Regions from separate parts of the Levilactobacillus namurensis genome, predicted to be linked through region 1. Evidence: riboswitches for the same ligand, from Rfam matches in the RefSeq annotation. Region 1 holds a riboswitch; each other region holds the start of a gene.

Region 1 (7,314 bases):
ATGCCCAATAAGCAATCTAACTCAATTCGAACCGTGGTCGCCACGGGAATCGGTGCTGCCATTATTTTTGTCTTAATGAAATTCGTTGCCATTCCAACAGGAATCCCTAACACCCAGTTTAACGTAGCCATTGGATTTGCTGCGTTATTAGGCGCCATCTTCGGTCCGGTCGCAGCGGGACTCGCCGTCTTTATCGGGCACGCCCTCAACGACTTTATCACTTACGGCTCCCCTTGGTGGACTTGGATCATCGTCGACGGCCTAGTGGGCGTTGCCTTCGGTCTGACCAAGAACCGGCTCAAAATCGCTGACGGTGCGTTGAAGAAGGCCAAGCTGGTCTGGTTCAACATCTACCAAATCATCGTCAACTTCATCGCCTGGGTCCTCTTAGCCCCTACCGGTGACATTATCATCTACCACGAACCAGCCAGCAAGGTCTACCTCCAAGGCATCACGACTTGGATCATCGACTCTATCTCCGTTGCCATCATTGGAACGTTACTGCTGGTTCTCTACGCTCGGACCCGGACGCAACGTGGCAGCTTAAAGAAGGAAAAATAAGTTATGACTGCACCCATTATTAGTTTTCGTGACTTTTCATTTCAGTACAATAGCCAAACGGAACCCACCCTGCGCCACATTAATCTTGATATTTACCCAGGTGAAAAGGTCCTGATTGCGGGGCCCTCCGGTTCGGGGAAGTCGACACTGGGACGGTGTTTAAACGGATTGATTCCACAGTCGTATCCGGGGACGATTTCCGGTCATGCCACCGTTGCGGGTCAAGACATCCAGCAAAGCTCGATTTTTGACCTCTCGCTCAACGTGGGGACCGTCTTGCAAGATCCCGACAGTCAATTCGTAGGGCTCTCCGTGGTCGAAGATATGGCCTTCTCACTAGAAAACGACCAACAGGCCCAACCCGCGATGCGTCAGGCGACCCATCAATGGGCACAAACGTTGGACCTCCAAGACCTCCTGACCCACCATCCCCAAGAACTCTCAGGTGGTCAGAAGCAACGGGTCGCCATGGCGGGCGTGTTAATCGACAACAGTAAGATTCTCCTGTTCGATGAACCCCTCGCCAGCCTGGATCCCGCTTCCGGCAAAGCCTCGATGGCGTTAATCGACCGGTTGGCGCGGACCCAGGACCTGACGGTGGTGATTATCGAGCACCGCATCGAGGACGTCTTACAGCAGCCCATTGACCGGTTGATCGTCATGCAGGACGGACAAATTGTGGCCAACGACCGCCCCGAAACTATCCTCCGCGACTCCCTAATGGCTCAACAAGGGCTACGGGAGCCGCTCTACTTGTCAGCACTAAAGTTAGCCGGCATCTCCCTAGCAGACTGCCAACACCTAGATGACTTGGCCCAACTTAACGCACCGCATCTCACGACCACCCTGCAACACTGGACGGCCGGCGTCACCCTCAAGGCACCCGTCGTCCACACCCAACCACTCCTGACCATCGACCGTTTGACCTTCGGTTACGCGCCGGACCAGCCGATCTTTAAGGACCTATCCACGACGATCCACCGGGGCGACATGATTAGTCTGGTCGGTCAAAACGGGGTCGGTAAATCCACGCTCAGCAACCTCATCACCGGCTTCTTAACACCGCAATCCGGCCACCTGACCTTCGATGGCCAGTCCCTGGACCCTTGTTCGGTCAAGGAGCGGGCCGACCATATTGGTTACATCCTCCAAGATCCCAATCAGATGTTGTCCAAGACCTTGATTTACGATGAAGTCGCAACCGGTCTGGTCCTCCGCGGATTAGACGCCCAAACGATTGAGCAACGGGTGCTGGCGACGTTAAAGATTTGCGGTCTCTACGAATTTCGGCATTGGCCCGTTTCGGCATTGAGCTTTGGCCAAAAGAAGCGGGTCACCATCGCCGCAATCTTGGTACTCCAACCCGCAATGCTGATTCTGGACGAGCCCACGGCCGGACAAGACCTACAACACTACACCGACATGATGCAGTTCTTAGCGCAACTCAACCGCGAACAGGGCATCACCATTGTCCTCATCACCCACGACATGCACCTAATGCTGGAGTACACCGACCGCACCATCGTTCTAGGTCGCGGAGGGATTCTTATGGACGCCGCGCCTGCTGACGTGTTAACGAATCAAGCCATCATCGACCAGGCTTCACTGGCGAAGACCAGCCTTTACACGTTAGCGGAGCAACACCACCTGAACCCTACTGAATTTGTCGCCAAATTTGTTCAAGCAGAACGGGAGGCCCGCCAACAATGACTCACCAACTCTTAATTGGGTACGCCGACCGACAGACCTTCTTAAACCGACTTAGTGGCAGCACCAAGTTACTCTGCTTTGTCGGCCTATCGATTATCGGCATGACGACCTACGATACCCGCTACCTCTTAGGCATCATGGTCCTTTCCTTAATTCTCTTTCACTTCGCTAAAATCAAATTCCATGAGATTTCGTTCGTCCTAAGCGTCATCCTAGGGTTCTCCGTCTTAAATCTCCTGATGGTTTACGTCTTTGCTCCCCATTATGGCGTCAGCATCTACGGAACGGAACACCTTTTATTGGGGCACCACGCCGCTTATTTCAACCTCACCACTGAACAACTCTTCTACGAGTTCAACTTACTCCTGAAGTACACCTTCATGGTTCCCCTAGCACTGATTTTTCTGATGACCACCAACCCTAGTGAATTCGCCGCAAGCCTCAACCGCATCGGTGTCTCTTACCGGATCAGTTACTCGGTGGCCATTGCCCTGCGCTACATCCCCGATGTTCAAAGTGACTACCGGACCATTAGCTTGGCTCAGCAAGCCCGGGGCTTTGAGATCTCCAAGAAAGCCAGTCTGATGACCCGGGCTCGCGGTGGGGTCCAGATTCTACTCCCCCTGATCTTCTCGAGCCTTGATCGAATCGAGACCATCAGCCAAGCCATGGAGCTTCGCCGTTTCGGCAAGGGAAAACACCGTACTTGGTATATGGCCCAACGTTTCCAACGCAACGACTACCTAGCACTGCTGATTGTCGGCGCCCTGATTATCCTGGGCATCGTCCTCTTTAAAGTTAACGGTGGTCGTTTCTGGAACCCATTTCACGCTTAACCTTCAAGTCCTGACTTGTCGCGCTGATTCAGCGCACGACGGTCAGGACTTTTTGGCGTAACGCTTGGGCCGCCAAGTCGGGATGGGGGGCTTTCATAATCGCCGACACCACGGCCACCCCCGCCACCTTGGCTGGCTGAACCGCCGTCACGTTGGTCGAATTTAAGCCCCCAATGGCGTAGACCGGAATAGGGACTGCTGCCTGGATCGCCGCTAACGTCGCCACACTGGTATGCACCGTCTTCACGTGGGTCGTCGTGGGAAAGATGGCCCCCACCCCCAGGTAGTCCGCGCCCGCGCGCACTGCTAGTTGGGCTTGACGGACCGTCTTAGTCGTCGCCCCAATAATCTTGCGCGGTCCCAGCAAACGGCGCGCAACGTCGACGGGGATGTCCTGCTGGCCCAGGTGCACACCAGCTGCGTTCACTGCCAGCGCAATGTCTAAGCGGTCGTCAATGATCAAGGGAAGCTCATACTGGTCCGTGATGGCCTTGACCTGTTGCGCTAGTTGGAAATAGTGCCGACTATCCAGCGATTTTTCTCGTAGTTGCACCAGGTCTACGCCCCCCTGACAAGCCAGTTCTAATCGGCACAAAAAGGCCTCTTCCTCGATTCCCAAGCGGTCAGTTACTAAGTACAACGGTCGTTTTCCTACACGCATTTTGGTTGTCCTCCCATGATGTTTCAAATGGTAAATCATTTACGCCTCAGTGTAGCGAATTCATCCAACTTTGTACAGCTTTATGTTTAGACTTGACATTCATTTTCAGGTTGCGTATAACTAACGTAACGAGTTTTCAAAACTCGTTTTCATTCAGCAACCGTTCGTCTGGGGTGCCACTCGGCTGAGATTAAACCCATCGAACCTGATGTAGTTAGAACTACCGAAGGAAGCGCGACTTGCCAATGTGACTCAGGAACCACTGGGTCTTCCGTTTACGGGATTTTTCCCGTCATGACGGTCCTTTTGTGCGCAATTCCCCTTTCTTCACGACGTTCGCAGAAAGGGGAATTTTTTTATGCTTACGATTAACGGAGAACCAGCCGCTGCGGCAACTGGCACTACCATTTTGGCGTTACTTACTGCGCGCCACACACCCATTGAACACCTCGTCGTCGAGGTCAACGGCCAGATCATCCACCACACTGAATTTGCGACCACCACCCTTCAAACCGACGACCAAGTTGAAATCATCACATTCGTCGGCGGCGGCCGTTAGGAGGATGCTCATGCACACACCACCCATCATTCAAGGTCAAGCGCCCGACCAAGTCTATACCCAAATGAAAGCCCGTAACGTCACCGCGTCCACTGCCAAGCTTTCGGCGGCCCACGTCGCCATCGCGGGAGCGGGCGGACTAGGATCCAACATTGCCATCGCCTTAGCCCGCATTGGCGTCGGTACCCTGACCTTAGTTGACTTCGACGTAATCGAACTTAGCAATCTCAACCGCCAGCAATACAAGCTTAGTCAGGTCGGCATGCCTAAGGTCACCGCCCTCAAGCAGAACTTACAGGAATTCAATCCCTTTATCACCATCCACGCCTATCAGGAAAAGCTCACGCCTGCGACCATTTCCAAATACTTATCCTCGGCAGACATCATCTGTGAAGCCTTTGACGCCCCCCAGGAGAAAGCCATGCTCTTAGAAACGGTCGGCACGCAATTTCCCGCTAAGCCCCTGGTCATGGCGACTGGCATGGCGGGAATCCACAGTGCCAACACCATTACGACCAAGCAATTACGTCCCAATCTCTACGTCGCCGGCGATGGCACGTCCATGGGCGCTGAAGGCCTCATGGCCCCACGCGTGATGATTGCCGCGGGCCACGAAGCCAACATGATTACTCGTTTGATTTTAGGTAAAACAACCATTTAGGAGGAATATCACATGACAGCATCTGATCCTTTAACCATTGGTGGCCACACCTTTACGTCTCGTTTCATCCTGGGTTCTGGTAAGTATTCTTACGACTTGATCGATTCAGCCATCCACCACGCCCAAGCCCAGATCATCACCATGGCATTACGCCGTACCACGCAGGCGGCCGATAACATCCTGGCCTACATCCCCAAGGACATCACGATTCTCCCCAACACCTCGGGATGTACCACGGCCGAAGAAGCCATTCGCACAGCCCACATTGCCCGGGAACTCAGCGGCAGTGACTTCATCAAGCTAGAAGTCGTTCCGGATAAGCAATACTTAATGCCCGACAACTACGAAACGTTGAAAGCAACGGAGGTACTCGCCAACGAAGGCTTCATCGTGATGCCCTACGTTTTACCTGACCTGGTCGTTGCCCGCCAGTTGGTGAATGCCGGGGCCGCTACCGTGATGCCCTTAGCCGCCCCCATCGGCACGAACCAAGGGTTGACCACGAAATCTTTGATTCAGATCCTAATCAACGAACTCTCGGTCCCGGTCATCATTGACGCCGGTATCGGTCGCCCCAGCGAAGCCGCCGAAGCCATGGAGATGGGCGCTGCCGCTATCATGGCCAACACTTCTATGGCCACCGCAGCCAATATTCCCCTCATGGCCGCAGCCTTTCGCCTAGGAGTTCAAGCCGGCCGGCAAGCCTTTCTAGCGGGTCCGGGACGCGTCTTTACGAAAGGTGCCGTGGCCTCTTCACCGTTGACGGGCGTGAGTCACGCATGATTCCTTTAACCACTCCCGGCCTGACGCTAGCCGCTCAACTAGCCACCATTAATCGCCTCTGTCCAACGGATCCTGCCCAAAACCGACTAGTCTACACCCCCACCTGGACGGCCGCTCAAGCCCAACTCATCACCTGGGGACTAGCGGCCGGACTCCAGGCTACCGTGGACGATTTTGGCACCGTTTATCTCGACTTGCCGGGTCAAGACGACCAGACTATCGCGACGGGCTCCCACATGGACACCGTGGTCAACGGAGGACGCTACGATGGCTTATATGGCATCATCGCCGGCTTTCAAGCCATCACCACCCTTCACCGCCAACTGGGACGACCGCAACACACCCTTCGCCTGATTGCCTTCAGCGAAGAAGAAGGGAGCCGCTTCCCCCTGACTTTTACCGGATCGAAGCACTACGCCCGGCAGACCGTTGAGACTCGCATGGTTGACGCCGATGGAACCTCCTTTGAAGAAGCCCGCCAACTTGCCGTGGCGCCGCTTCAGGACCATCCCGGCGTTCATTCCGGCTTACCGGCCTTACCCGCAAGCTTCACGGAACTGCATATCGAACAAGGCCCCCGGCTAACGCAAACCCACCAACAAGTTGGCATCGTTACCGGATTGGTCGGGCAACGGCGCTTCACCCTAACGCTCAAAGGGCGTGCCAATCACGCGGGGACCACGCCCATGGCTGACCGTCACGATGCCCTTCAAGCCGCCGTCACGCTCATTACCCGCTTGCGGCACCACGCTCAAGCCCTAGATGACGCTCTAACCTTCACCGTGGGGCGCTTCGAGGTGGTCCCCAATTCGGCCAACGTCATCCCCGGGCTGGTTCGCTTTACGGTCGATTGTCGGCACCCTAGCGACCTAGTCCTCACGGAATTTGAACGTCAACTCCACCAGGCCGCCCACGCCCTGATGGCCCCGCAACTCACCATAACGATCCAACGGTGGGTCCACGATCTCCCAGTCTGCTTTGACCAGCGTCTCACCACCCAAAATCAGCGTTTAGCGGCCCAGCTCAACTTGCGAACTCGGCGGCTGACTTCGGGAGCGGGACACGACAGTGGCATCATGAGTTCCGTCGTCCCCACGGCGATGCTGTTCGTCCCTAGTGTGGCCGGAATCAGTCACGCGCCCGCCGAACTCACAGCGCCCACGGACCTAGCCCATGGCGTGGCCCTACTGACGGCAAGTTTACGGGTTCAAGCCTACGGAGGTCTCGCATGAAGCTTACACTGACTACTCAGATTATGCTGGGTATGGTTGGGGGCATCCTCTTAGGGATTCTCTTCGGCCCGGCGGTGGGCGGACTCAAGCTCCTAGGCGATATCTTCTTACGCCTGATTCAGATGACGGTCGTGCTCCTGATTTTCGGGGCCGTCATCGAGGCCTTAGGCAATCTCCCCGCCAACGCCCTGGGTCGCCTGGGCCTCAAGACGGCCCTGTGGTTCTTAGGCACGACTATCGTTGCGGCCGCAATTGGACTTCTGATGGGTCTGTGGCTCAAGCCCGGAGCGGGCCTCCACCTCACGCCCAAC
Region 2 (7,314 bases), 1.2 Mb from region 1:
TGACTTACTCAATCGGTCAGGTGGCTGATAAGACGGGCCTTAGTGCCTATACGTTGCGCTACTATGATCACGAAGGCTTAATGCCGTTTGTGCAGCGGACTGCGGCGGGACGGCGCCGGTTCACGGAACATGATTTAGAGATGATTGAATTGATTACTTGCTTGAAGGATACGGGGATGGCGCTGAAAGATATTCGGCACGTCGTTGAGGTGGCACAACAGGGTGATCAGTCGTTGGAGCAACGTTTGGCGTTGTTCAAGGCTCACCGCGACCGGGTAGATGCACAGATTGCCCAGCTACAGACTTACCGGCGCAAGATTGATTACAAAGTGCGTTACTTTGAAGCGGCTTGTGAAGCCGGTACGGAAGCAGCGGTCGAAGGTAATTGTCACTTGCCCGACATGCCCATCCGCATTAATGATGCACTGCGAGTGAAGTGAATGGGTGAGTGTTTCACGTGAAACAACAGAAAATCGTCTCTTGAGTCCCGCATTTGCGGGCCCTAGAGACGATTTTTAAAAGTTAAAGCTAGTAGTTAATCTTGTTTTTCTGAAGTGATTTGTTGCTGTAATTGGTCCACGATTTCGGCGTGCTTCTTTTCAGAAATCTTAACCTTGTACAGGTAAATAAATAAGGCGAGAACGTGGAAGAGTAATCCAGCCCAGAAGGCGACCAATTTGAATACCGTCGCGGAAAATTGAATCCATCGTGGTGGACCAATAATATGAATCAGTATGGGTTATTAAAAACGTTAGAGATTACGCAACAGGGGACCTTTATGAACGGTGATAAAATTTCGGAAGTCACCGTTAAGAACTTTATTCGTCAATCGGAATATTGGAATTTGACGTTTAAGGTGGAAAAGACTGCGGATCATCCTGGGGGGCTGACGATTTTTGGGAAGGACTTTGGGAATCACCCGCAAGATATTAAATTTAAGTTTTACTATGAATAAATTTTTGCCTAAATTTCAGTAAAACTCGTAACTAAGGTCACAGGTGTAGTACAATGACCCTAAGCAATAATGTAAGCGTTTTAAACTTAGAATCCGAAAGGGAGGTTTTGGTGTTGCAAGCAGAATTGAAGTGGCTGGACGATCCGGAGACGTTTCGGGTCAACCAATTACCAGCGCATAGTGACCACCATTACTACGCAACGGTGACCGATGCGGACCAAGGGACCAATCAGCTGGAGCAGTCGCTGGACGGAACTTGGCAGTTCGCCTTTGCGCCCAATCCGCAAGAACGCCCACAAGGCTTTTATCGGCCGGACTTTGACCGACGCAGCTTCGACACGATTCAGGTGCCGGGCCATATCGAATTGGCCGGGTACGGTCAGATTCAATACATTAACACGGCTTATCCGTGGGAAGGCAGTCATTATCGGCGGCCGGCCTACACGTTAGGTGACCGGACCGGGAAACCGGGGATGTTCAGTGAGGCCCCCGATAACACGGTCGGCGCCTACGCCAAGCACTTTACCCTGAACCCAGGGCTGCAAGGCCAGCGGGTCATCGTGCAGTTCGACGGGGTCGAAGAAGCCCTCTACCTATGGTTGAACGGGCACTTTGTGGGGTATGCCGAGGATAGCTTTACCCGTTCCGAATTTGACCTGACTCCCTACCTGCAGCCAGGCGATAACTTGATTGCGGTGGAGGTCTTCAAACGGTGCACGGCGTCGTTCTTAGAGGACCAAGACATGTTCCGGTTCTCGGGAATCTTCCGCAGCGTGCGCCTGTTGGCCCAGCCGAAGTTACACGTCAATGACCTGACCATCCGCGCCAACGTTCAAGATGACCTGAAGACGGGGGACCTAAACGTCACGGCGCAGTTAGCGGCCGATACGTTTGACGGTGCCCAAGTTCACCTGACCTTACGCGATGCTCGGGGGGCACGGCTATTGGAGCGGACAAGTTCGGCGGATGACACGGTCAGCTTTACCCATTTGACCGTGCCAACCGTCCACCTCTGGCAACACCACGACCCGTACCTCTACCAGCTAACACTGGAATTGCTGGATGCGCAGGGCAACGTGATCGAAGTCGTCCCTTACGTGGTCGGCTTCCGGCGCCTCGAATTGAAGGACAAGGTCATGCTGCTGAACGGTCAGCGTCTAATCTTAAACGGCGTTAACCGGCACGAATGGGATGCGCGGACGGGCCGCAACGTTTCACTAGCGGACATGCACCGCGACCTCAGTATTTTTAAGCAGGCCCACATCAACGCGGTTCGGACCTGTCATTACTCGGATCAAGACGTGTGGTACGACCTCTGCGACCAAGCGGGAATCTATATGATGGCCGAAAATAACTTGGAATCACACGGAACTTGGCAGAAGCGCGGTGCCGTTGAACCCTCGTATAACGTACCGGGTTCCTTACCAGAATGGCGTGCCGTGGTTCTGGACCGGGCCCGCAGTAACTACCAGACGTTCAAGAATCACCCGGCCATCCTGTTCTGGTCTCTGGGGAACGAGTCCTACGCGGGGGACAATATCGCCGCGATGAACCAGTTCTACAAAGACCACGATGACACGCGGTTGACCCACTATGAAGGCGTCTGCCGTAACCGGGACTACGCCGACCGCATTTCCGACATGGAAAGCATGATGTACGATCCTCCTAAAGCCATTCGCGACTACCTGCAACATGATCCGCAAAAGCCGTTCATCAACTGCGAATACATGCACGATATGGGGAACTCTTTGGGCGGCATGCAAAGTTACATGGACTTGCTGGACGAGTTCCCGATGTACCAGGGTGGCTTCATCTGGGACTATATCGACCAGGCCCTGTTGGTCAAAGATGAAGTCACGGGCCGCGATGTTTTGCGGTATGGTGGAGACTTTGACGACCGGCCAGCCGACTACGAATTCTCCGGTGACGGTCTGTTGTTTGCGGACCGGACCCCGAAACCAGCACTTCAGGAGGTGAGCCACTATTATGGCAACTACGACGACTAAGCTACACGTCATTTACGGCGACACGACCCTGGGATTAGTGGGCGAGCACTTCCACTACATCTTCAACTATGACCGGGGTGGCCTAGAATCCTTACAACAGTACGGTAAAGAGTGGTTGTACCGGACCCCCAAGCCGGCGTTTTGGCGCGCCACCACGGATAACGACCGGGGGAACCACTTCTCGGCGCATGCCGCGATGTGGCTGGGGGCGGACCTCTTCAGTCCCTGCACCGATATCGAAGTGGCGGTCAACGGGCGGGTCATCACACTCCCCGTTGCGCCCGAAAACAACCGCTATAGCGACCACGAGACGGCGGATACGGTCAGCCTGACCTTCACTTACACCACCACGACGGTTCCGGCGACCATGGTTGAAGTGGTCTACACGGTGGATGCAACGGGTCAACTCACGATTCAGGAAAACTATACGGGTCAACCGGGCTTGCCCGAGCTACCGGCGTTAGGGTTCCAGTTGATTGCGCCCACCATGGCCAGCGGCTTCAGTTACCAGGGCTTGTCCGGAGAGACCTACCCCGATCGGATGGCTGGGGGCATTCCGGGCACTTACACGGTTGACGGCTTGCCCGTGACGCCGTACCTGGTGCCGCAAGAAAACGGGATGCACATGCAGACGCAGCAAGTGACGGTCACCCGGCAGACCACGTTGAACAACGCCGACCCGGACCAGCAGGCCTTTTCGTTGACGGTTCAACAAGCTGATGAACCGTTTGCGTTCAGCTGCCTGCCGTACACGGCGGCGGAACTGGAAAATGCAACTCACCAAGAAGAATTACCGCCTGCCCGTCGGACGGTCCTGACCATCTATGGCGCCGTGCGGGGCGTCGGTGGGATTGATAGTTGGGGCGCTGATGTTGAGCCGGAATACCATATTTCGGCCGAGACGGGTCACAGCTTTAGCTTTAAGATTGCGGGTCCTGATGAACTTAATCATTAATCACAAGAGAGTCGGTTTGATGCCGGCTCTTTTTTGAGCTTGATTATCAAAATAGTAATAAAAAGAGGGCGCTAACCCCCGGAATGTAAAGGTTCTGCATGACTTGTGTAAAGAGGGTTGTGCTGGGGCACAAGAGCAGGTATCTTAGAAATATGTTCTTGTGAAAATCACAAATCTTAGTTAATAATTAAATTTGATTATTAAAAACTATTATTAATAATTAAGAACAAACGCGTACCTAACAGGATGTGGTTCGGGGGGCTTTCAGCATGACAGACTACACAGTTCAGCAGGCAGCAGAATTGGTGGGACTCACACCGGCGGCGGTGCAGGTCTACCAGCAACAGGGATTGATTACGGCCACGGCCCAAGGCACCTTAGACGCCAGTGCGTTGCAGTGGCTCAGTCGGATCAAGCGGTTACGGCTCAGTGGGATGGCGCTCTCCCAGATTGCGGCGTACGTCGCCCAGAATCGGGTGGATGGTCAGCCACTGGCTACCGACCAGCCGCAAGAGCAGTATACCCGTTTCTTAGCCGAATCCACGCCGCCCCTCACTTGGGATTACTCGGATTAACTTGAGTTCTAGCAGTGATAACGGTACCATGGAAGTAAATCTAAATACGAAAACACTAGGGGTGCCCCAATTGGGCTGAGATGAACGATCGTTCGATCCCTTTGAACCTGTTAAGTTAGGACTTGCGAAGGAAAGTGTTCGATTAAAACGACTTTCGCGCGGACTCGACCCAGCGGGAGTCGTTTTTGTAAATCAAAGGAGTTTTTTGGATGAAGACACAGTTACATGGCCTCTTTTTACTTTGGCTTGGCGCGGCAATCTCGATTGCCGAGATCGTGACCGGTACCCTGATGGCCCCACTAGGATGGCAACGGGGATTGGCGGCGATTCTGGTGGGGCACTTGATCGGTTGTGGCCTCTTTCTGTTGCCGGCGGCTTACTTATCCGCTCAGCAACACCAGTCGGCGATTGGGGTGACCCAGACGGTCTTTGGTCCCTGGGGCGTCCGGCTCTTTTCCCTCTTGAACGCGTTGCAATTATTAGGTTGGACCGCTGTGATGATCGTCAATGCCCAGCTCGCGATGAACGGTATTTCCCAGCACTTGCTGGGGTTCCACTCGGCCGTCTTAATGGCCAGCATCGTGGCGGCCTTGATTATTGTCTGGCTACTCCTAGACCACGACTGGTTGTTTCGGGTGAATAACCTGGTCGTGATTCTCCTGGCCGTGGGGATGCTGGTCATGATGGGCGCCATCTTGGCGACCGGGCACGTCCATCCCAGTCATGGTGCGGCGTTAAGCTTTGGGAGTGCCGTTGAATTGAACGTCACCATGGCCCTATCCTGGTTACCCTTAATTGGGGACTACACCCGTAAGACCACGCAACCCTGGCGGGCTAGCCTGGTCAGCGTGAGCGGGTATTTCCTGGGGAGCGTCGCGATGTTCGCGATTGGCTTATTCACCGTGATCTTAACGGGTCAGGCGGACTTCACGGCCGTCTTAGCCCAGTCGAAGATCGGGATTCTGGCCCTGCTGGTGATCGTGTTCTCAACCGTGACCACTACCTTCATGGACGCTTTTTCGGCGGCCACCAACTTGAACAACTTGGTGCACCGGGGGCACGTGAACCTGTGGGGTGTCGGCGTCACGGTGGTGGGGCTAGCCATCGCGTTAGGGGTCTCGATGACCTTCTACCAGAACTTCTTGTACGCGATTGGCGCGGTCTTCTCCCCGTTATTCGCCATTTTGGCGGTCAGCGTTTTCGGGCTCAAGCAACGGTTAGCCGTGGGTTGGAACTTCGCGTGGTGGCTCGTCGGGGTCATCGGGTATTCCTGGTTACAGAAGCTGGATTTCTTTGGCGGGACCACGTTATTGCTCCTGCTGGGGTTATCGGTAGGCGTCTACCTGACGAGCCGGGTCACCCGGCGGTATCCCTTGATGACTAAGCAAGATTAACGCAAAATGAACGCCCGGATTCGGTCAGTGTGTGCTGACCGAATCCGGGCGTTTTTTGTTTCACATGAAACATTAAGGGGCGTAGGCGCGAAACAGCAGTGAGCACCCGATGAACAGGTACAAGACTGCCGTGACATAGTGGCCGTTGCGCTGTAACCAGTGGCGGTAGGACAACTGGGCCAGACACTTGGCCGCCCAATAGAAGACCGTCAGCATGGCAAACAGGGTGATGATCAAGACCACAATCTGCCAGGATAGAGCCTGGGTCAGTAAGGGGACGTAAACGCTGATGTTGTCGGCGCCGGTCGAAATGATTAACGTCGCGATGGTCCAGGAGAGGCGGTGACGAGACTTAGTCAGTTGAGAGGAATCCTGAGCTGAGGGTGCGGTGAACGCCGTTTTTAGCCCGATGAGAATCGGAAAGATGCCCAGGACACCCATAATCGTGGTTTGGGGCAGACTGCGTAACGGATACGCACAAAGGCCGCTGATCAGAAGCAGTACCGTGGTTCCCAGACAATCACCCAGGTAGATGGCGCGGTTGGCTGAGTTGCCATGGATTCCGAATAAGATGGTCAGTAAAATCAAGCAATCAATACTGGTCGATGCGTAAGCCACGATACCCGTTGCGATAGTGGTCAACATGGTGGTTCCTCCCCGAAAACGTTAGTGAATTAAGCGTACCATACGGCCGGACTAGTGACGCACCCCCGCCGCAATCACACAAGAAATTTATGATTTTAGACAATAATTTAACAATCTTCGGTACTGGAACGGCTAAAGTTGACACGGTGTCACCAACGTGCTATTCTCAATTCATCACCTAAAAGTGACACGGTGTCACTAACCATTTTCAGGAGGCGTTTCAATGCCAACCGCAACCTTTGACCATTTAACCGCACCCAAACGCGACCGCATCACGGCGGCGCTCCTCACAGAATTTTCAGCGCACTCGTTAGCCACAGCGCAAGTCGCCCGCATCGTCAAGCAGGCCGATATTGCGCGCGGGGCCTTCTATAAGTACTTCGCCGACTTGACCGACGCGTATCAGTACCTGTACGGCTTGGCCCTCGACCAGATTCACCAGGCCGTGCCGACCTCGATGTGACTGCCACCTACGCGGCGGTCCGCGACTTCGTGGACCAGGCGACTGCCAGCCCCTATTACGCGTTGATCCAACGCCATTTTCAAACCAACGAGGGCCTGTTGCCCGTGGCGCCCGCCATTCCGGCGACCATGACGGCTCCCGTCTGGGCGGCCATGGTCCTGAGCCACGCCACGATTAAAGAAATTATGTTACGCCCGGATAGTCGAACGGCCAGTCTAGCGCGGTTCCAGACCGCATTACGGGCGTTAGCGGACTAGACCTAAGGAGGGAAACAGATGTTTTTAGCTTTAAAAGAAATTCGTCACGAGAAGCTCCGGTATG
Region 3 (7,314 bases), 520 kb from region 1:
CGGGTGAAGATGACCGCTAAGAAGTGGTGCGAGGCGTCCCCCTGCAAGGCCAGTGACCAGACTAGGGCGCTGGCTAAGAAGAGGGGAACGGCCGTTAGCCACAGGAGGGTCTTGAAGTGAATACGTTGAACCACTAAGACGATTAAACTAAAGGCAATCAAAGCTAAGTTGACAGTCAAAACTTGGGTAAACGAAATTTCAAACGCAATCAACACGATGGTGGCAAGCTTGAGACTAGGATTCATGGCGCACCTCCTGAGCTTGGTAGCTGAAGTGTTGGTCGGCCAAGGCCAAGTGGTAATCGATAAAGCTGTCGAGGCCGCTCAACTGGTGGCTGATTAACACTAAGGTCAGCTTGAGGTCTGCTTGGGTGGTCGTTAGGAGTTGACGTACCGCGTGAATCGAGGCCAGGTCTAGTCCCTTTAGGGGTTCGTCTAGCAGGAGGACGTCGGGGGCCATCATCAGCATGCAGAGCAGCTGGAACTTCTTCTGCTGGCCACTACTGAGTGAGTAGATGACCTGGTCTTCACGGCCATCGAGCTGGAGGACTTTGAGTGCAGCGGCCACCCGGTCGGGCGTAAAGTACGCGTGTTGGCCGTTCTTCTGGGACAACGCCAATTCTTCACCTAAGGTGACGTTGAGAAATTGCGCTTGAGCCGCCTGAAACATCAACCCCACGTGACGAGCGTAGGTGCACCGCCGTAGCTTTTGGATGTTCTGTTGGCGGTAAGTGATTGTGCCGTCATAGGAACTCAGCCGGACCAGCGAGCGGAAGAAGGTAGATTTTCCACTACCGTTGGGGCCGGTAATCAACGTGGTTTTATGCGCCAGGATGGCGAGGTCTTGGGGCCGCAACAGTTGCCGGGTCCCTCGGCGTAGCCCTAGCTGGTGACCAGTCAGAATCTGCGGCGCATCGGGTGCGGGGAGCTGGACCTGAGTAAGCCGCAGCCGTTCCGGAGTAAAGGCGGCTAGGCGGGCCTGGGTCGCCGCGGTCGAGAGCTGGGTCGCCATCCCGTGGTCTAAGACGGTCAGGTGGTCGACCCATTGATCATAGCCACTGAGGTCATGGTCGGCGAGGATCACAGTCTTATGGCGTTCGCGACAGAGTTGAACCAGCTTGGTCATCAGGACTTGCCGTGTCGGTGGATCGATACTGGCAAAGGGCTCGTCTAGCAAGATAACGTCACTGTCCATGGCCACGATACTGGCCAGGGCAACTTTCTGTTGTTCTCCGCCGGATAGCTGCATTAAGGCGCGGTCACGAAGCTTGGTGATGCCAACGAATGCTAAGGCGGCGTCAATCCTTGCGGGCATTTGGGCTGGGTCGACCGCCTGGTTCTCCAAGACAAAGCGCAACTCGTTAGTCACGGTATCCATGGTGAATTGGGTGCTAGGTTCCTGGAACAGCAACGCGACTCTACGGGAGCGGGTGGTTGCCGGAAATGAGGCTAGAGCCTGGTCGTCGAAGGTGATGGTCCCCGTGGTGGGTAGCGGGGTCAGGCCAGCTATCAACCGGAGTAAGGTGGTCTTGCCACTGCCGGATGGACCGGTCAATAGGGAAAAACGACCGCCCCTAAAGGTGGCCGTTAAGTCCTTGAGCACGGGAGTTTCCCGGGCTGGTGGTGCGTAAGTTAAGTGTTGAATCGTAATGGTTGCCAAAGTGAATCCCTCCAGTTTAGTTCTTAGAGGTTGCGGGGAGGACGTGGGCCCGGGTCAAGAGGTTGGTGATCAGACGCGTCAAGATTCCCCCGAAGACAAAGATTGAGGCGAAGCGGACCACCAGTAATACCAGTAGGAAGCCCAGGTGATAGGCGTTGTAACCGGACCGGAAGTAGTCCCATAAGAAGGTGACTAAAGTGGTGGTCAGTGCGCTGAGCGTCAAAGTCAGCCAGTTGTAGAACTTATATCCCACGGCGGCGAAGCCCAATTCGGAACCGATACCTTGAACGGCCCCAGAAATTAAGGTAGATGCCCCCCAGGTTCCCCCCAGGAACATTTCCACTGCGGATCCTAGGAATTCGCCTAGGGTTGCGGATCCAGGAATTCGGATAACAAAGCCAGCTAAGGGCCCTGCCATGACCCAGATCCCTAAGAGCAGTTCGTTAGCCAGTGGCTGAAGTCCTGCAGGTGCTAAAGCGGCCGTCAAGACGGCGTAGAGTGGCCCCACGGCCCAGAAAATAACCCCCATAAAAATTGCTAAAATGGTGACCAGAATAATGTCACGAATATGCCAACGTTGCATGTTGTTTTCCCCCTATAGGTTATAGTGACGTGGTCACAACCAAAAAAATCCCCACGTAGCGCGTGGCTAAGTGGGGTTCTTGCTTGCATTTGAAAATACACCGTCCCTTCGCTGGTCTTAACCAGAGCAGGTTCAATGGGTTTGATCTCAGCCAAAATAGGCACCCCGTCGGATTTAAATTACTTTTAGCGTAACTAATCTGGACGAAAAATGCAACCGCTATCCTCTAAAATCGTACGGGGTGGTCTAAGCTTTTATAACTTGAATAGTGCTCAGGCCTAATCGGTGGGGCCTCAAATCTTCCGGTTGACGTAAATTTAGCGAGCGATGCGGTAGTTGTCACAAAGTAGTTGCGTAGCTTTTTAGTTTAAGGACTTAAAAATGGATTACAAGTACGTTACGGTCACAACAAGCTGGTTACAAAAAGCGGTAGAAGCTACCCGTGGCGTGATTGACGTGTTAGGTTATTATTAGAAATGTAATAAGATGGGAGCGCAAGAAGCAATTATGCAAGTCACAAAATTTAAGTGGGGCCTTTTTGCCCTGTTGGTTACTCTGATGGTTGGTTTGGGCGTTGGCCAAGCGACTACGGCCCAAGCGGCGGCTTATCAGACGGTAACGTCCAAGACCATTACCAAGACGGCCTACCATAAGAAGTCGAAAAAGGGGGCCCTGTACAATCAGACACACACGTGTAAAATCGTGAATCTGTCAGCGCATCCCAATACGACCTGGTATGCCACGAAGCAAGCGACGTTAAAGCACGCCAATTCCAAGGGCATTTACCTGTATGTGGCCAATAAGTCAGGGTCCATCAAGGGATGGGTCTGGCACGGCTACCTGAAGAAGGGGACTGCGCCGTTGTCCTTGAAGTACGCCAAAGGGGCGGTGGCCATGGATGCCCAGACTGGTAAGGTGATCTGGTCTAAGGCCGGGAATACGGCGCGGCCTATCGCGTCCGTGTCCAAGATTATGACGCTCTACCTGACGCTGCAAAAGGTCGAAAGTGGCAAGGGCAGTTGGAACGACGTGGTCAACACCAGCAGTAAAGGGCTGATTGCCATGGGGAACAGCGCTGCTTGTGGGGGCTTTAAGTTCAAGTCCGGGCACAAGTACACGGTCAAGGACCTCTACTACGCAGCTTACCTGGATTCGTCCAATAACGCGGCGATTGCGTTGGGGAAGTGGGTCGCTGGCAGTAACGGGGCCTTTATCCGGAAGATGAACGCCCAAGCTAAGACCTGGGGCTTAAAGCATGCCAGCTTTGTCTCCGCTTCGGGGTTGGAAAACAGTGACTTGGCAGCGTTTGGCTACCGTTACGGGTCAGCCAACGCTAACAAGGTCTCCCCAATCGACGTGGCCAAGATTGCCCGGCACCTGATCACGGACTACCCCCGGGTGGTCACGGACGGTCAGATTGGTTCGAAGTACGTGGATGGCCAGTTGCTCTACAACTACAACAACCTGTTGAAGGGGCGGAAGTATTATCAGGCCTCGTTAAAGGTTGACGGTTTGAAGACCGGGTACACGCCGTTAGCGGGCTACTGCTTCGTCGGAACTGGTCAAAAAGCGGGTAAGCACCGGTTGATCACGGTGGTCCTGCACGATGAAAATGAGTTCACCGAGACCCGTTCGCTGATGAACTACGCATACAAGAGTAGCAGCATGAACGCTTAATCATACTATCAGACGCTTGGAGTGGTCACTCCAAGCGTCTTTTTTGCGCCATAGAAGACAGTTGGTTGCAATGGACGCGACGGCTCGCGTATGATGAGAGCAGTTTTTGAACATGAGAGGACTGAGATGAGATGGAACTACCTCAATTGATTGCCACCGATCTAGATGGCACGTTTTTAGACCCGCACGGAAAGTACGACCGCAACCGGTTTGACCGGCTACTAGGCGCTCTGGACGCGCAGGGGAGCCGATTCGTCATTGCGACGGGTGATCCGCTCGACCACGTGCACGACCTGTTCGGTGACTTAGCACATGCCGATCAGTTGACCTACGTGGTCGAAGACGGAGCACTGATTGTCACGGGCACGGGCCGCGTCTTGCGGATGGCTGAGATTCCTGCAGACCTAAGCCGCTTTGCCATTCAGTGGATCCAGACGGCTCCCGAGATGGCGGAGAACTTTCTGATTGCGTGCGGGGCACAGCGGGCTTACACCACATTGGCCGCGGATAGTCAACGCTTTGCAGCCTCACGGGCCTTTTACCCCAGTTTGACCAGCGTTTCGGACTTACGGGCGGTTCCAGAACCGATCCTAAAGTTAGACCTGACTTGGTTACGGACGGATGTGCAGGCTCAGGTCGCAGCCTTCAACCGGCAGTTCGCGGGGCAACTCCTGGGGACCAGTAGTGGGCTGGGCGGGCTGAACGTCACGTTGCCTACGGTCAATAAGGGGGCGGCCATCCGCTTGCTCCAGCAGGAATGGCAGATTCCGGTGGCGCAGACCGCAGCCTTCGGGGATTCGGGAAATGACTTGGCGATGCTCCAGACCGTGGGACAGGGGATTGCCATGGCTAACGCGGCCCCAGAGGTTCTCGCCGCGATTCCCCGGCACACGGCCCAGACCAACGCGACGTCCGCCGTTCTCGACCAACTGGAGGCGTGGCTAACGGCTTAATGCGCTGTTAGCTGGTATATTTTGTCGGGACCGAACCTTTGCCATTGCGTTTCCAGGTAATGCTCAGTTTGAGGGGTGAGTACGTCAACTAAGCGTGCGACTGAGTCGGGGGGACTGCAATGCGCTACAATCGCAGGTGATTAGGGGATGGTCGGATGACAGAACGGGTTAGTCGGTTAGGCCGGTGGCTGATTGCCGGTGAAGTACGGTGGCGTCAGAATCGGCAGATTGCGGCGATTTACCGGAGCTTTCGGGTGATTTTACCACTAGTAGTGTTGGGGACTTTGGCGGACTTTGTCAACCAAGCGTGGTTGGAGCCCACCGGTTATTACTATCGAACATTGCACGTGACGGACTGGCTGCTGCAACGGGTCCGGCTCCAACAGATTACCTTACTCCTTCAAGCGGGAGCCTTTGGTATGGCCACCTTGGGGGCGGCCTTCGTGGTCGCTTACCAGTTAGTCGCGACCGCCACGCCACGGACTAACGACCGGTTAACGGCCGGTTTTGTGGGGGTCTTGGGGTTAGAGTTGATTAACGTGAACCCCCTGACGTTAGCGGTGACCCGGCCCATCCAGTGGGTTGCTATGGACCTAGGGTTGCGGAGCTTGGTCCTGGGCTTGCTGATGGGGCTGATCGTGGGCAACGCCTATCGGTGGGGCGTCTTACGGTGGCGCCAACCTGAAAATGACTTAGTGCGGCCCATGACCTTCAGTCTAGTGGGGATGCTGGCTACGGCCGGGGTTGCGGCTTACTGGTTGGTGCGCCAGCCGTTTAGCCTGCACGCCACGTTCATGGCCATCATGCGCGCCCCGTTACAGCTGACCAATGACGTCTGGCGGCTGATCGACTTCAGTATCCTAAACGGGCTCTTTGCTTGGGGCGGGTCACTGGGATCAATTCCGAGCAGCGGTAGTCAGTCTCTGGTCGCTGGCGAGAACCTGGCGGCGGTCCTGACGACGTCGGGCTGGCACTTGCCACACCCGTTGACCGAGCAAACCGTGATTCAGACCTACGTCAACATGGGCGGCCCGGGGATGACCCTCGGGCTTCTGGTGGCCATCTTTTTAGGCCGCCGGAACGCGGCACAACGCCGAATCGGCTGGTTGAGCCTGGTGCCCGTGTTGGGGAACTTCAATGCACCGCTATTACTGGGGTTACCAGTTGTGTTAAGTCCCATTTTGGGGATTCCGTTATTATTGGCCCCAGTGGCTTGTATTGGGACCAGTTGCCTGTTCTTAGGCCTACACTGGGTCCCTGCCACGGCCTACCCGCTGTTGACGGGGACGCCGGGACCGCTACTGGCATTTTTGGGAACCAGCGGTGCTTGGACGCCCGTCTTGTTAGCGGGCCTCAACTTGGTCTTAAGCACGGCCATCTACTACCCGTTCGTGAAGTGGGCGAACTTAGCTGATCGATTAGTGAAGCAGGGGGAGGCGTCGTGATGAAGTTTTGGACGAAACAACGGTTAGGTGGCCTGGGACTGATTCTGGGGTTACTGTTACTCTTGGCGATTCCCGGGCTGTTCTGGCGGTCCCAACAGTTGGCCCAGGTCCGGGCGAATTACCGGAGTCCCATGGCGCCCATTATCATGGTGCCAGGGTCGAGTGCCAATCAGAACCGGTTTAATCAGTTAGTCCAGCAGTTGAACACGGAGATGGGCACGCAGCATAGCCTGTTACGGGTCGAGGTTTTAACCAATGGCCAACTGAAAACCACGGGGACCATTCGGAAAGGTGATTATCACCCCTTCATTGTGGTGGGATTTCAGGACTCGCGGGATGGTCCAGCGAATATTCAACGTCAGGCCAAGTGGTTTACGATTGCCTTTAAATCGCTTCAAAAGGCTTTTCACTTCAACCGTTTCTCGGCGATGGGCCATTCTAACGGGGGCCTAGTCTTGACCCTGTTCATGGAACACGACTTGCAGGCCACGGGGGCCCATGCCGAGCGACTGATGACGATTGGGACGCCTTTTAACCTGGAAGAATGGGATACCAGTGTTGAGACGCCGCTCTTCAAGGAATTGGTTGCGGATCGTCAGAGCCTGCCCAAGGAGCTGGTGGTCTATTCGATTGCCGGCACGGAGACGTATAGCGGGGACGGGATTGTGCCCGTTGATAGCGTCAACCGGGGGAAGTATATTTTCCAAAAGCAGGTCAAGAGTTTTACCCAAGTCACCGTGACGGGGACGCAGGCCAAACATGGTGGTTTACCGGAAAATCAACAAATTATTAAGCTGATGCGCCAAGACCTCTTAAAGTAGGTTCACTTTCAGCGCGTTAACGGGTACACTGAAGGTACATTGGAGGGTATTGAGAATGATTAAGATGATTGCGCTCGATCTTGACGAGACGCTACTGAACACGGATAAAACGATTAATGACACCAACGTCGCAACGTTGCGGCGGTTACATGAGAACGGGTTGAAGATCGTCCTTT
Region 4 (7,314 bases), 810 kb from region 1:
GTCGGGTGGGCCATGAAGCTGAGTAGGCGTTCGTACAGGCCCAGGATGGCGGCTAGGACACCGCCGGAAACGCCGGGGAGAATGAAACCGAGGGCGATGATCATGCCTTTCAGGCAGCGGCTCACGAAGCCGGATTTGTGTTGCGTCATAAAGTCCTCCTTGGCACCGAAAACGGTGGTCGTCAATGACGTCAGTGTATCAAGGTTAGCGGGGGGAAGCAACAGAATTCGTCACCCGGGGCAGAAACTTAGCCTTTTCTTGAAAAAGGCGTGCGCTCCAGCGAAAAATCAACCCGCATTGCCGGAACTAGTCTTTGTCCCACATAAGAGGTGTTCATTCGCCTTACCGGGCCCCCAGACAGGGCTGGAACGCCGTGGGCACCACTTCGAGCCAAAGAGCGGTCTCGAAGCTGGGCCTTATTCTAAGCCGGCTAAGGAACGCCGACTAAGAATAATTTCACGGCTGAGCCCTGTCTGGGGACCCTCACGGCTTACGGTTGTGCGGGTAATGGGGGGCATCCCCGTTAGAAATATTTACTGTGTGCGGTCTCGCCAGCCGATAGGGCCCAGCCGGTGACATTAGCGTTAGGCCAGCGGTCTTCTGGCCTTAGGCTAAGGCCGAGCTTTGAGATTCGCGGGTTGGGCGAAGCTCAAAGTCGTGCCCACTGGCGTCACGGTCCTGCCAATCGGCTGGTGAGACCAGATGGGGAGCGCCACGTTGACTGCCCGGTAAGGCGAATGACACCGCACATCGATGCCAACAAAGTCAACAAGACCAGCAAAAAGGCCGGCAAGGGAGGCTTGTCGGCCAGAAAAATCAATTAGTTTTTGGGTGCCTTCCAATAGTGCGCGTTGGTCAATAAGTCACGGGAACGTTCATCCGCGGGAACGAATCCCTTATTGAACAAGTGCTTGAAGTACATCATGTTGTAGATGAACCCCCACAGAAGTTCCAGGCCCAGCTGAACCAGAACGACGATTTCGGCGTTATTGCCGACAGTCATCCTCAGAATCATCTGCACGCCGGCAGTGACCCCTAAGATACACAGGAGGTTGTACCAGTCGGCCCGAAAAATGGGCGGAACGACGGGGAATAGAAGGGCAATCCACGCAAAGCCAACTTTGGCGATCCGCATGTTCCCGGTTTCCGGGTTCACCACGGTCGCGTAGTTCGGGGGCAACGGTAGTCCTTGAGGGCCATTACCGTTGTTATTGTCGTTGTTATCGTTAAAGCCCTTAAAAGGATCTTGCATGTCATTAGCCAACTTTCTAACTAAAATCGTTAATAAAAGTCTAACACGAAATGCGAGAACTGCCTATTAATCTATCGTTGCGACAGCTTGACGACGGCTTCACAGCGTGCCGTCTGGGGCATCATGTCGACGGATTGAATGTAGTCGACGCGGTAATCCTCCGTTAGCGTGACCAGGTCTTTGGCTAACGTGGACGGGTTACAGGAGATGTAGACCAGCTTTTCGGGGTGGACGGCTAGGATGGTGTCCATCAGCGTCTCGTCCAGGCCCGTGCGGGGTGGGTCGACCACGATGGCGTCCGGCCGGAACCCGGCCACGGCCCACTGGGACATCACGTCTTCGGCGGTCCCGACTTCGTAGTGGGCGTTGGTGATACCGTTGGCTTCTGCGTTAGCGTTAGCGTCCGCGACGGCTTCGGGGATGACGTCCATCCCCCGGACTTCCTTGGCGGTGTTGGCCAGGGATAACCCGATGGTCCCGATTCCCGAGTAGGCGTCGACGACGGTTTGCCCTGGTTGCAGGTCTAGGGCCTGACGAGCCTGGTCGTAGAGGACTTCGGTTTGGGCCGGGTTCAACTGTAGGAATGCCCGGGCGGACAGCTTGAAGGCCAGACCGCCCAGCTTTTCGGTGATGGCGTCTGCGCCAGCCAGGTGCAGGGTCTGGTCACCCCAGATCAAGGACGTCTTCCCCGGGTTCACGTTCTGCATCACGGACGTGACTTGTGGTAACTCGTCGGCAATCCGCAAGAGCAGTTGGTGCTTGTGCGGGAGCTTTTGAGAGTTGGTGATGAAGACCACTTGGACGTCGTTGGTGTTGGCGGCCGCACGGACCACTAGGGTCTTGACGATACCGGAGTTGTGTTCCTCGTCGTAGATCGGCACCTCGAGGTCTTGGAGCATGGTGACCAGGGCACGCATGACCGTCATGGTCACAGGCATCTGGACGGAACAGGTCGGCAGGTCGACTAAGTCGTGACTGCGTTCGGCGTAGAGTCCGGCTTGAACGGTCCCGTCAGCGGTCTTGCGGACCTGGAACTGGGCCTTGTTCCGGTAAGCGTAGGGGTCGTCCATGCCCAGAGTCGGCCGCACATCGTAGTACTTGAAGCCGCGGGGCTGGTAGCGTTCCAGCGACTGACGGACGATGTCGCGTTTGAATTGTAACTGTTGGGGGTAAGCTAAGTGTTCCAGTTCGAACCCGCCGACTTGATCGGCGTAGCTGTCGCGTGGTTCCACCCGGTAGGGGCTGACCTTACGCAACCGGTGGATCTTCCCGCGTAAGAACCGGTGGGCGACGGTGGTGACTTCGACCACGGCTTCTTCGTTGGTCAGCGCGCCGGGAACGAAGACCGCCATGCGCTTGTAGTACCCGATGCCTTCCCCGTTGATGCCCATGCGTTTGATGGTCAGGGGGAAGCGTTGGCCGACTTCCACGTCGATCTGCGGGGTTTCGTGCCGGTCGTGACGCTGGTGGCCGGAGCGGTAGTTGGAACGGTGTGATTCGTATTTTGCCATTTAATTTCTCCTATATACTGTTGACGTAAAACCTAATAATCCTGCCCCATTATACCAGAGATTCCCGCCAGGCGGGGGCTTAGCGATTAAGGGGCGAAAAAGATGAAAAAATGGAGCCGCTTCCATAGAAAAATGGCGGTCGCTTGGGTACAATTAGAGTATCAACTCATTACTCAAGGGGGCTTTCTTATGCATCATCGTAAAGTGGCGTTGGTCACGGGCGCGTCTTCGGGAATCGGGAACGCCATTGCGAAGAGTCTGCATCGTAACGGGGTCGCCGTCTATGCCGGTGCCCGGCGGGTCGAACGGATGAACGACCTCGACGACCTGGGCATCACCACGTTGCCGTTGGACGTGACCGACGCCCAGAGTGTCGAGCACACGGTCGACCGCATCGTTAGCGAGACGGGGCGGATTGACATTCTGGTCAATAACGCCGGCTTCGGCCTCTTAGGGGCCCTGGAAGACCTAACCATCGACCAGGCCCAAGCCCAGTTCGACGTGAACCTGTTTGGCGCCGCTCGGTTGATTCAATCGGTCCTGCCCATGATGCGCCAGCAACACACCGGCCGGATCATTAACGTGACCTCAATCGATGGTAAGGTGGCCCAGCCGTTGGCGAGCTGGTACGTGGCTTCCAAGTTTGCTTTGGAAGGCCTGTCGGATGCCTTGCGGTTCGAACTGCGGCCCCACGGTATCGACGTGGTGGTGATCGAGCCCGGGAGTATCCAATCCGAGTGGGCCGATATTGCTAGCGACCACTTACAGGCCGCGTCGGGAACGGGACCTTACGCCGCGACGACCATTCAGGCCGTGGCGATTCTCAAGGCCGCTAAGCGCTTCGCGAGTGGCCCCCAGGTGATTGCACGCTTGGCGGACCGGGCGGCCTTGTCCCGGCGGCCTAAGACCCGCTACCACGCGGGGGCCGGAAGCTCGATCCTTTGGTTGCGTCAGTGCTTGAGTGACCGGGCACTCGACCGCATCTGGCGGGTGGTTGGTCAAGCCGCCCAACGGATTACCCGTTAACGCGAGAACCGTTGACGCCGTTGACCAAGACGGATATGCTAAAGATAATCTAACACTAGGGGTGCCCGTCATGGGCTGAGATGCAGAGCTGCGATCCCTTGGAATCTGTTCAAGTTAAGACTTGCGAAGGGAACGTGTTTTGTGGAAACAACGCCACCAGACCACGACCTGTTCGTGAGCTGGTGGCGTTTTACGTTTAGGGTTAGACCAACGGCGGGCCGGGGCCGAAACGCGTTTGGAACTGGCCGCCAACTACTTAATACGGGGAGTAATACTTATGAAGTTAACTTTACTGGATCAGTTACGCGAACAAAATCCAATCGTTTTTAACATTTCCAACTTCGTCACGGTTCAAGACGTGGCCAACGGACTCAACGCCTTGGGCGCGTCGCCCATCATGTCCGAAGAGGTCGCCGAAGCTGGCGAAATGGTCGGCTTGGCGGGGGCGGTCTGCCTGAACCTGGGGGCGTTTACCGTGCCGCAGGTCAAGCAGATCACCACGGTTGGCCAACTGGCTAACCAGGCCCACAAACCGCTGGTCATCGACCCGGTCGCCGTGGGCGCGGTGGCTTACCGGAAGCAGGTCGCCACGGAGCTCTTGCGGACCGTCCACCCCGACGTGATTCGGGGGAACGCGGGCGAAATTGCGGCTTTAGCTGGTCTGGACTGGCAAGCCAAGGGCATCGACGCCGGCGAAGGCGCCGGGGACCTGGTCACGATTGCGCAGACTTGTGCGCAGAAGCAACGGTGCGTGGTGATCCTATCCGGGCCGACCGACGTCATCACCGATGGCACGCGCACGATCCAAGTGGAGAACGGTACGCCGCTGTTCCAGACCCACGTGGGGTCCGGCGACATGCTGTCTAGCATCGTGGGCGCCTTCTGTGCGGTCGAAGACGATGCCTTTGAAGCGGCCCAGACCGCGTGCCTGGTCTTTGCGGCGATTGGTCAGTTGGTGGCTGGCAGCCAGGACCGGATGGGGTCGGGAACCTTTATCGTGAAATTATTAGATGCCTTACAATTCACCACGGTGGCGGAGATTCAAGCCATCGCGAATTACCATTAAGTAGGGTGCAGGAAGGATGAGTAAGTATGACCAATGAATTTCCACAAACACTAACCATCGCGGGAACTGATAGTGGCGGCGGTGCCGGGATCATGGCCGACTTGAAGACCATGCAGGAACGCCACGTCTTCGGGACGGCGGTGGTCGTGGCGGTGACGGCCCAGAATACGCTGGGGGTCCAAGATTTCATGGCGCTACCTAAGCAGCTGATCGACGAACAATTCGCGTCTTTGGCCGCTGATTTTAAGATTCGGGCCTGCAAGACGGGGATGCTGGCGGATGCCGAACACGTCCATATCGTGGTTGAGAACTTGAAGAAGTACCACTTCGGTCCGTTGACGGTCGATCCCGTCATGATCGCCAAGGGGGGCGCGGCGTTGTTAGCCGATGATGCGGTTGCTACGGTCCAAAAGGAGCTGGTACCGCTGGCCGACGTCTTGACGCCCAACCTGCCGGAAGCCCAACGCCTCACGGGGCTGACCATCACGACTTCGGAAGAGATGGAACAGGCCGCTGTCAAGCTCCAGGAAATGGGGGCCAAGAACGTCCTGATCAAGGGCGGTCACGAGGCCACACCGGATAAGGCCAGTGACTTCGTGCTGTTGGCCGACGGGCGGTCGTTCTGGTTAAGTGCACCGCGAATCGATACGGTGCGGACCCACGGAACTGGCGACACCCTGTCGTCGTGCATCACGGCCGAGCTTGCCAAGGGGACGGACTTCGAGAGCGCCATTCGGTTAGGGAAGGACTACGTGACCGCGGCCATCGCCCATCCAATCGAGGTGGGCCACGGTCACGGACCGTTGAATCATTGGGCTTACGGACAAGGAGGCACCATCTAATGTCAGTGACGTTTGAACCAGGCCTATTACGGGCCTACTTTGTAGCGGGGAGCCAAGACGTTCCCGGAAAAGACCTCCGCGTGGTTTTAGCGGAGATGTTACAAGCCGGCATCACGGCCTACCAGTTCCGCGATAAGGGCGCCAGCACCCTGACGCCCGCGGAACGACTCGCGTTAGGTCGCGACTTGCGCGACCAGTGCCGGGCGGCCAGCGTGCCGTTTATCGTCGATGACGACGTCGACATGGCCCTGGCGTTGGACGCGGATGGCGTCCACGTGGGCCAGAGCGACGAACGGATCCAACAGGTCTTGGCGGCCACGAAAGACCGGCAGATGTTCGTGGGACTGTCCTGTTCGACGTCGGCGGAAGTCGCGGCGGCGAACCAGTTAACGGGCTTAGCCTACATCGGTAGTGGGCCCATCTACCCCACGGTCTCCAAGGACGATGCCGACCCCGTGATTGGAACGGCGGGCCTGCAGGCCTTGGTGGCCCAGGCCAACGTGCCAATCGTGGCCATCGGCGGGGTCACCCAAGAGTCGTTGCCGGCGATTGCCCAGACCGGTGCGGCGGGGGTCGCGGTGATCACGCTGCTGACCCGCAACCCGCAACCGGAACGCGCGGTTCAGGGGATGCTGGCGGCGTTTTAGGCGGCGAGGTGCCGGTGAATTAATTGCTTTTAGCGGGTAAAAAGGTTATCGTATAGGTCATTATGTTTTTAAAGGAGTTTAATCTATGAGCTTTCTAGAGCTAAAGGATATCCACAAGTCCTACCGGATGAACAAGTCGGAGTTCCCCGTGTTGAAGGGCATCAGCCTTAAGTTCGACCGCGGCGAGTTCGTGTCGATCTTGGGCGAGTCCGGTGGCGGGAAGACCACTTTGATGAACATCATCGGTGGGTTGGACGCCCAGTATGAAGGAGACGTGCTGCTCAACGGCCAATCGTTGCGCCAGGCGTCCACCAAGCAACTGGATACTTACCGGCGCCAGACGATTGGGTTTATCTTCCAGAACTTTAACCTGATTAGCCACTTAAGCATCCTGGATAACGTGATGGTCTCCCTCCAGATGACCAAGCTCAGCCGCAAGGAGCAGCGCGACCGGGCCACGGACCTGTTGGACCAGGTCGGCTTAAAAGAACACCGGCACAAGCACCCCAACCAACTGTCCGGGGGCCAGAAGCAACGGGTCGCCATCGCGCGGGCGTTAGCGTCGGACCCGGACATCATCATCGCCGACGAACCGACCGGGGCGCTGGATTCCCAGAACACGAAGGAAATCTTGGCGTTGATGGACGACATTGCGGCCAGTGGGAAGTTGGTCATTTGTGTGACCCACTCCCAGGAAGTCGCCGACCACGGGACGCGTATCGTGCACATGGCCGACGGGGTCATCGACCACGATACCGCGCTAAAGGACCCGTTCCCGGTCAAGGACGGCGCTGAGATGCCGGCCAAACACTTGGGCTTCGGTGCCACGGTCCGAATGGCCTTGCAACATATGCGCTATAACCTGGGACGCAACCTGCTGATTATTTTCGGGGCCTCCATCGGGATCTTCAGTGTCATCCTGATGCTGGGGCTGGGAAAAGGGGTCAAGGGCTACATTAATCATGAAATC

What was found. A riboswitch is a leader RNA that binds a small molecule or an ion and turns the genes downstream of it on or off. The one in region 1 is predicted to bind thiamine pyrophosphate.
Region 2: it holds a riboswitch for thiamine pyrophosphate, as region 1 does, so the genes downstream of both, cytX (putative hydroxymethylpyrimidine transporter CytX) here and thiS (sulfur carrier protein ThiS) in region 1, are expected to answer to the same signal.
Region 3: it holds a riboswitch for thiamine pyrophosphate, as region 1 does, so the genes downstream of both, RIN67_RS03675 (ECF transporter S component) here and thiS (sulfur carrier protein ThiS) in region 1, are expected to answer to the same signal.
Region 4: it holds a riboswitch for thiamine pyrophosphate, as region 1 does, so the genes downstream of both, thiM (hydroxyethylthiazole kinase) here and thiS (sulfur carrier protein ThiS) in region 1, are expected to answer to the same signal.

The regions. Positions count from the first base shown of each region.
Region 1 is NZ_CP134159.1:1,309,261-1,316,574, reverse strand. It holds gene RIN67_RS06315 (ECF-type riboflavin transporter substrate-binding protein) at 1-561, shown strand; gene RIN67_RS06310 (ABC transporter ATP-binding protein) at 565-2,271, shown strand; gene RIN67_RS06305 (energy-coupling factor transporter transmembrane component T family protein) at 2,268-3,107, shown strand; gene thiE (thiamine phosphate synthase) at 3,136-3,768, opposite strand; TPP riboswitch at 3,928-4,018, shown strand; gene thiS (sulfur carrier protein ThiS) at 4,127-4,327, shown strand; gene thiF (sulfur carrier protein ThiS adenylyltransferase ThiF) at 4,338-4,988, shown strand; gene RIN67_RS06285 (thiazole synthase) at 5,001-5,771, shown strand; gene RIN67_RS06280 (M20 family metallo-hydrolase) at 5,768-7,003, shown strand; gene RIN67_RS06275 (dicarboxylate/amino acid:cation symporter) at 7,000-7,314, shown strand, end outside.
Region 2 is NZ_CP134159.1:143,986-151,299, forward strand. It holds gene RIN67_RS00625 (MerR family transcriptional regulator) at 1-440, shown strand, start outside; gene RIN67_RS00630 (hypothetical protein) at 536-676, opposite strand; gene RIN67_RS00635 (hypothetical protein) at 725-955, shown strand; gene RIN67_RS00640 (glycoside hydrolase family 2 TIM barrel-domain containing protein) at 1,069-2,961, shown strand; gene RIN67_RS00645 (beta-galactosidase small subunit) at 2,942-3,916, shown strand; gene RIN67_RS00650 (helix-turn-helix domain-containing protein) at 4,186-4,491, shown strand; TPP riboswitch at 4,539-4,641, shown strand; gene cytX (putative hydroxymethylpyrimidine transporter CytX) at 4,701-5,885, shown strand; gene RIN67_RS00660 (cadmium resistance transporter) at 5,958-6,530, opposite strand; gene RIN67_RS00665 (TetR/AcrR family transcriptional regulator) at 6,754-6,993, shown strand; gene RIN67_RS00670 (hypothetical protein) at 6,990-7,250, shown strand; gene RIN67_RS00675 (ABC transporter permease) at 7,269-7,314, shown strand, end outside.
Region 3 is NZ_CP134159.1:790,894-798,207, forward strand. It holds gene RIN67_RS03665 (energy-coupling factor transporter transmembrane component T family protein) at 1-245, opposite strand, end outside; gene RIN67_RS03670 (ABC transporter ATP-binding protein) at 235-1,659, opposite strand; gene RIN67_RS03675 (ECF transporter S component) at 1,676-2,242, opposite strand; TPP riboswitch at 2,329-2,420, opposite strand; gene RIN67_RS03680 (D-alanyl-D-alanine carboxypeptidase family protein) at 2,750-3,919, shown strand; gene RIN67_RS03685 (HAD-IIB family hydrolase) at 4,051-4,872, shown strand; gene RIN67_RS03690 (PTS transporter subunit EIIC) at 5,028-6,317, shown strand; gene RIN67_RS03695 (alpha/beta hydrolase) at 6,317-7,138, shown strand; gene RIN67_RS03700 (Cof-type HAD-IIB family hydrolase) at 7,194-7,314, shown strand, end outside.
Region 4 is NZ_CP134159.1:498,891-506,204, forward strand. It holds gene RIN67_RS02160 (DUF368 domain-containing protein) at 1-149, opposite strand, end outside; gene RIN67_RS02165 (DUF2628 domain-containing protein) at 821-1,252, opposite strand; gene rlmD (23S rRNA (uracil(1939)-C(5))-methyltransferase RlmD) at 1,324-2,763, opposite strand; gene RIN67_RS02175 (oxidoreductase) at 2,953-3,789, shown strand; TPP riboswitch at 3,837-3,939, shown strand; gene thiM (hydroxyethylthiazole kinase) at 4,067-4,855, shown strand; gene thiD (bifunctional hydroxymethylpyrimidine kinase/phosphomethylpyrimidine kinase) at 4,882-5,697, shown strand; gene thiE (thiamine phosphate synthase) at 5,697-6,344, shown strand; gene RIN67_RS02195 (ABC transporter ATP-binding protein/permease) at 6,430-7,314, shown strand, end outside.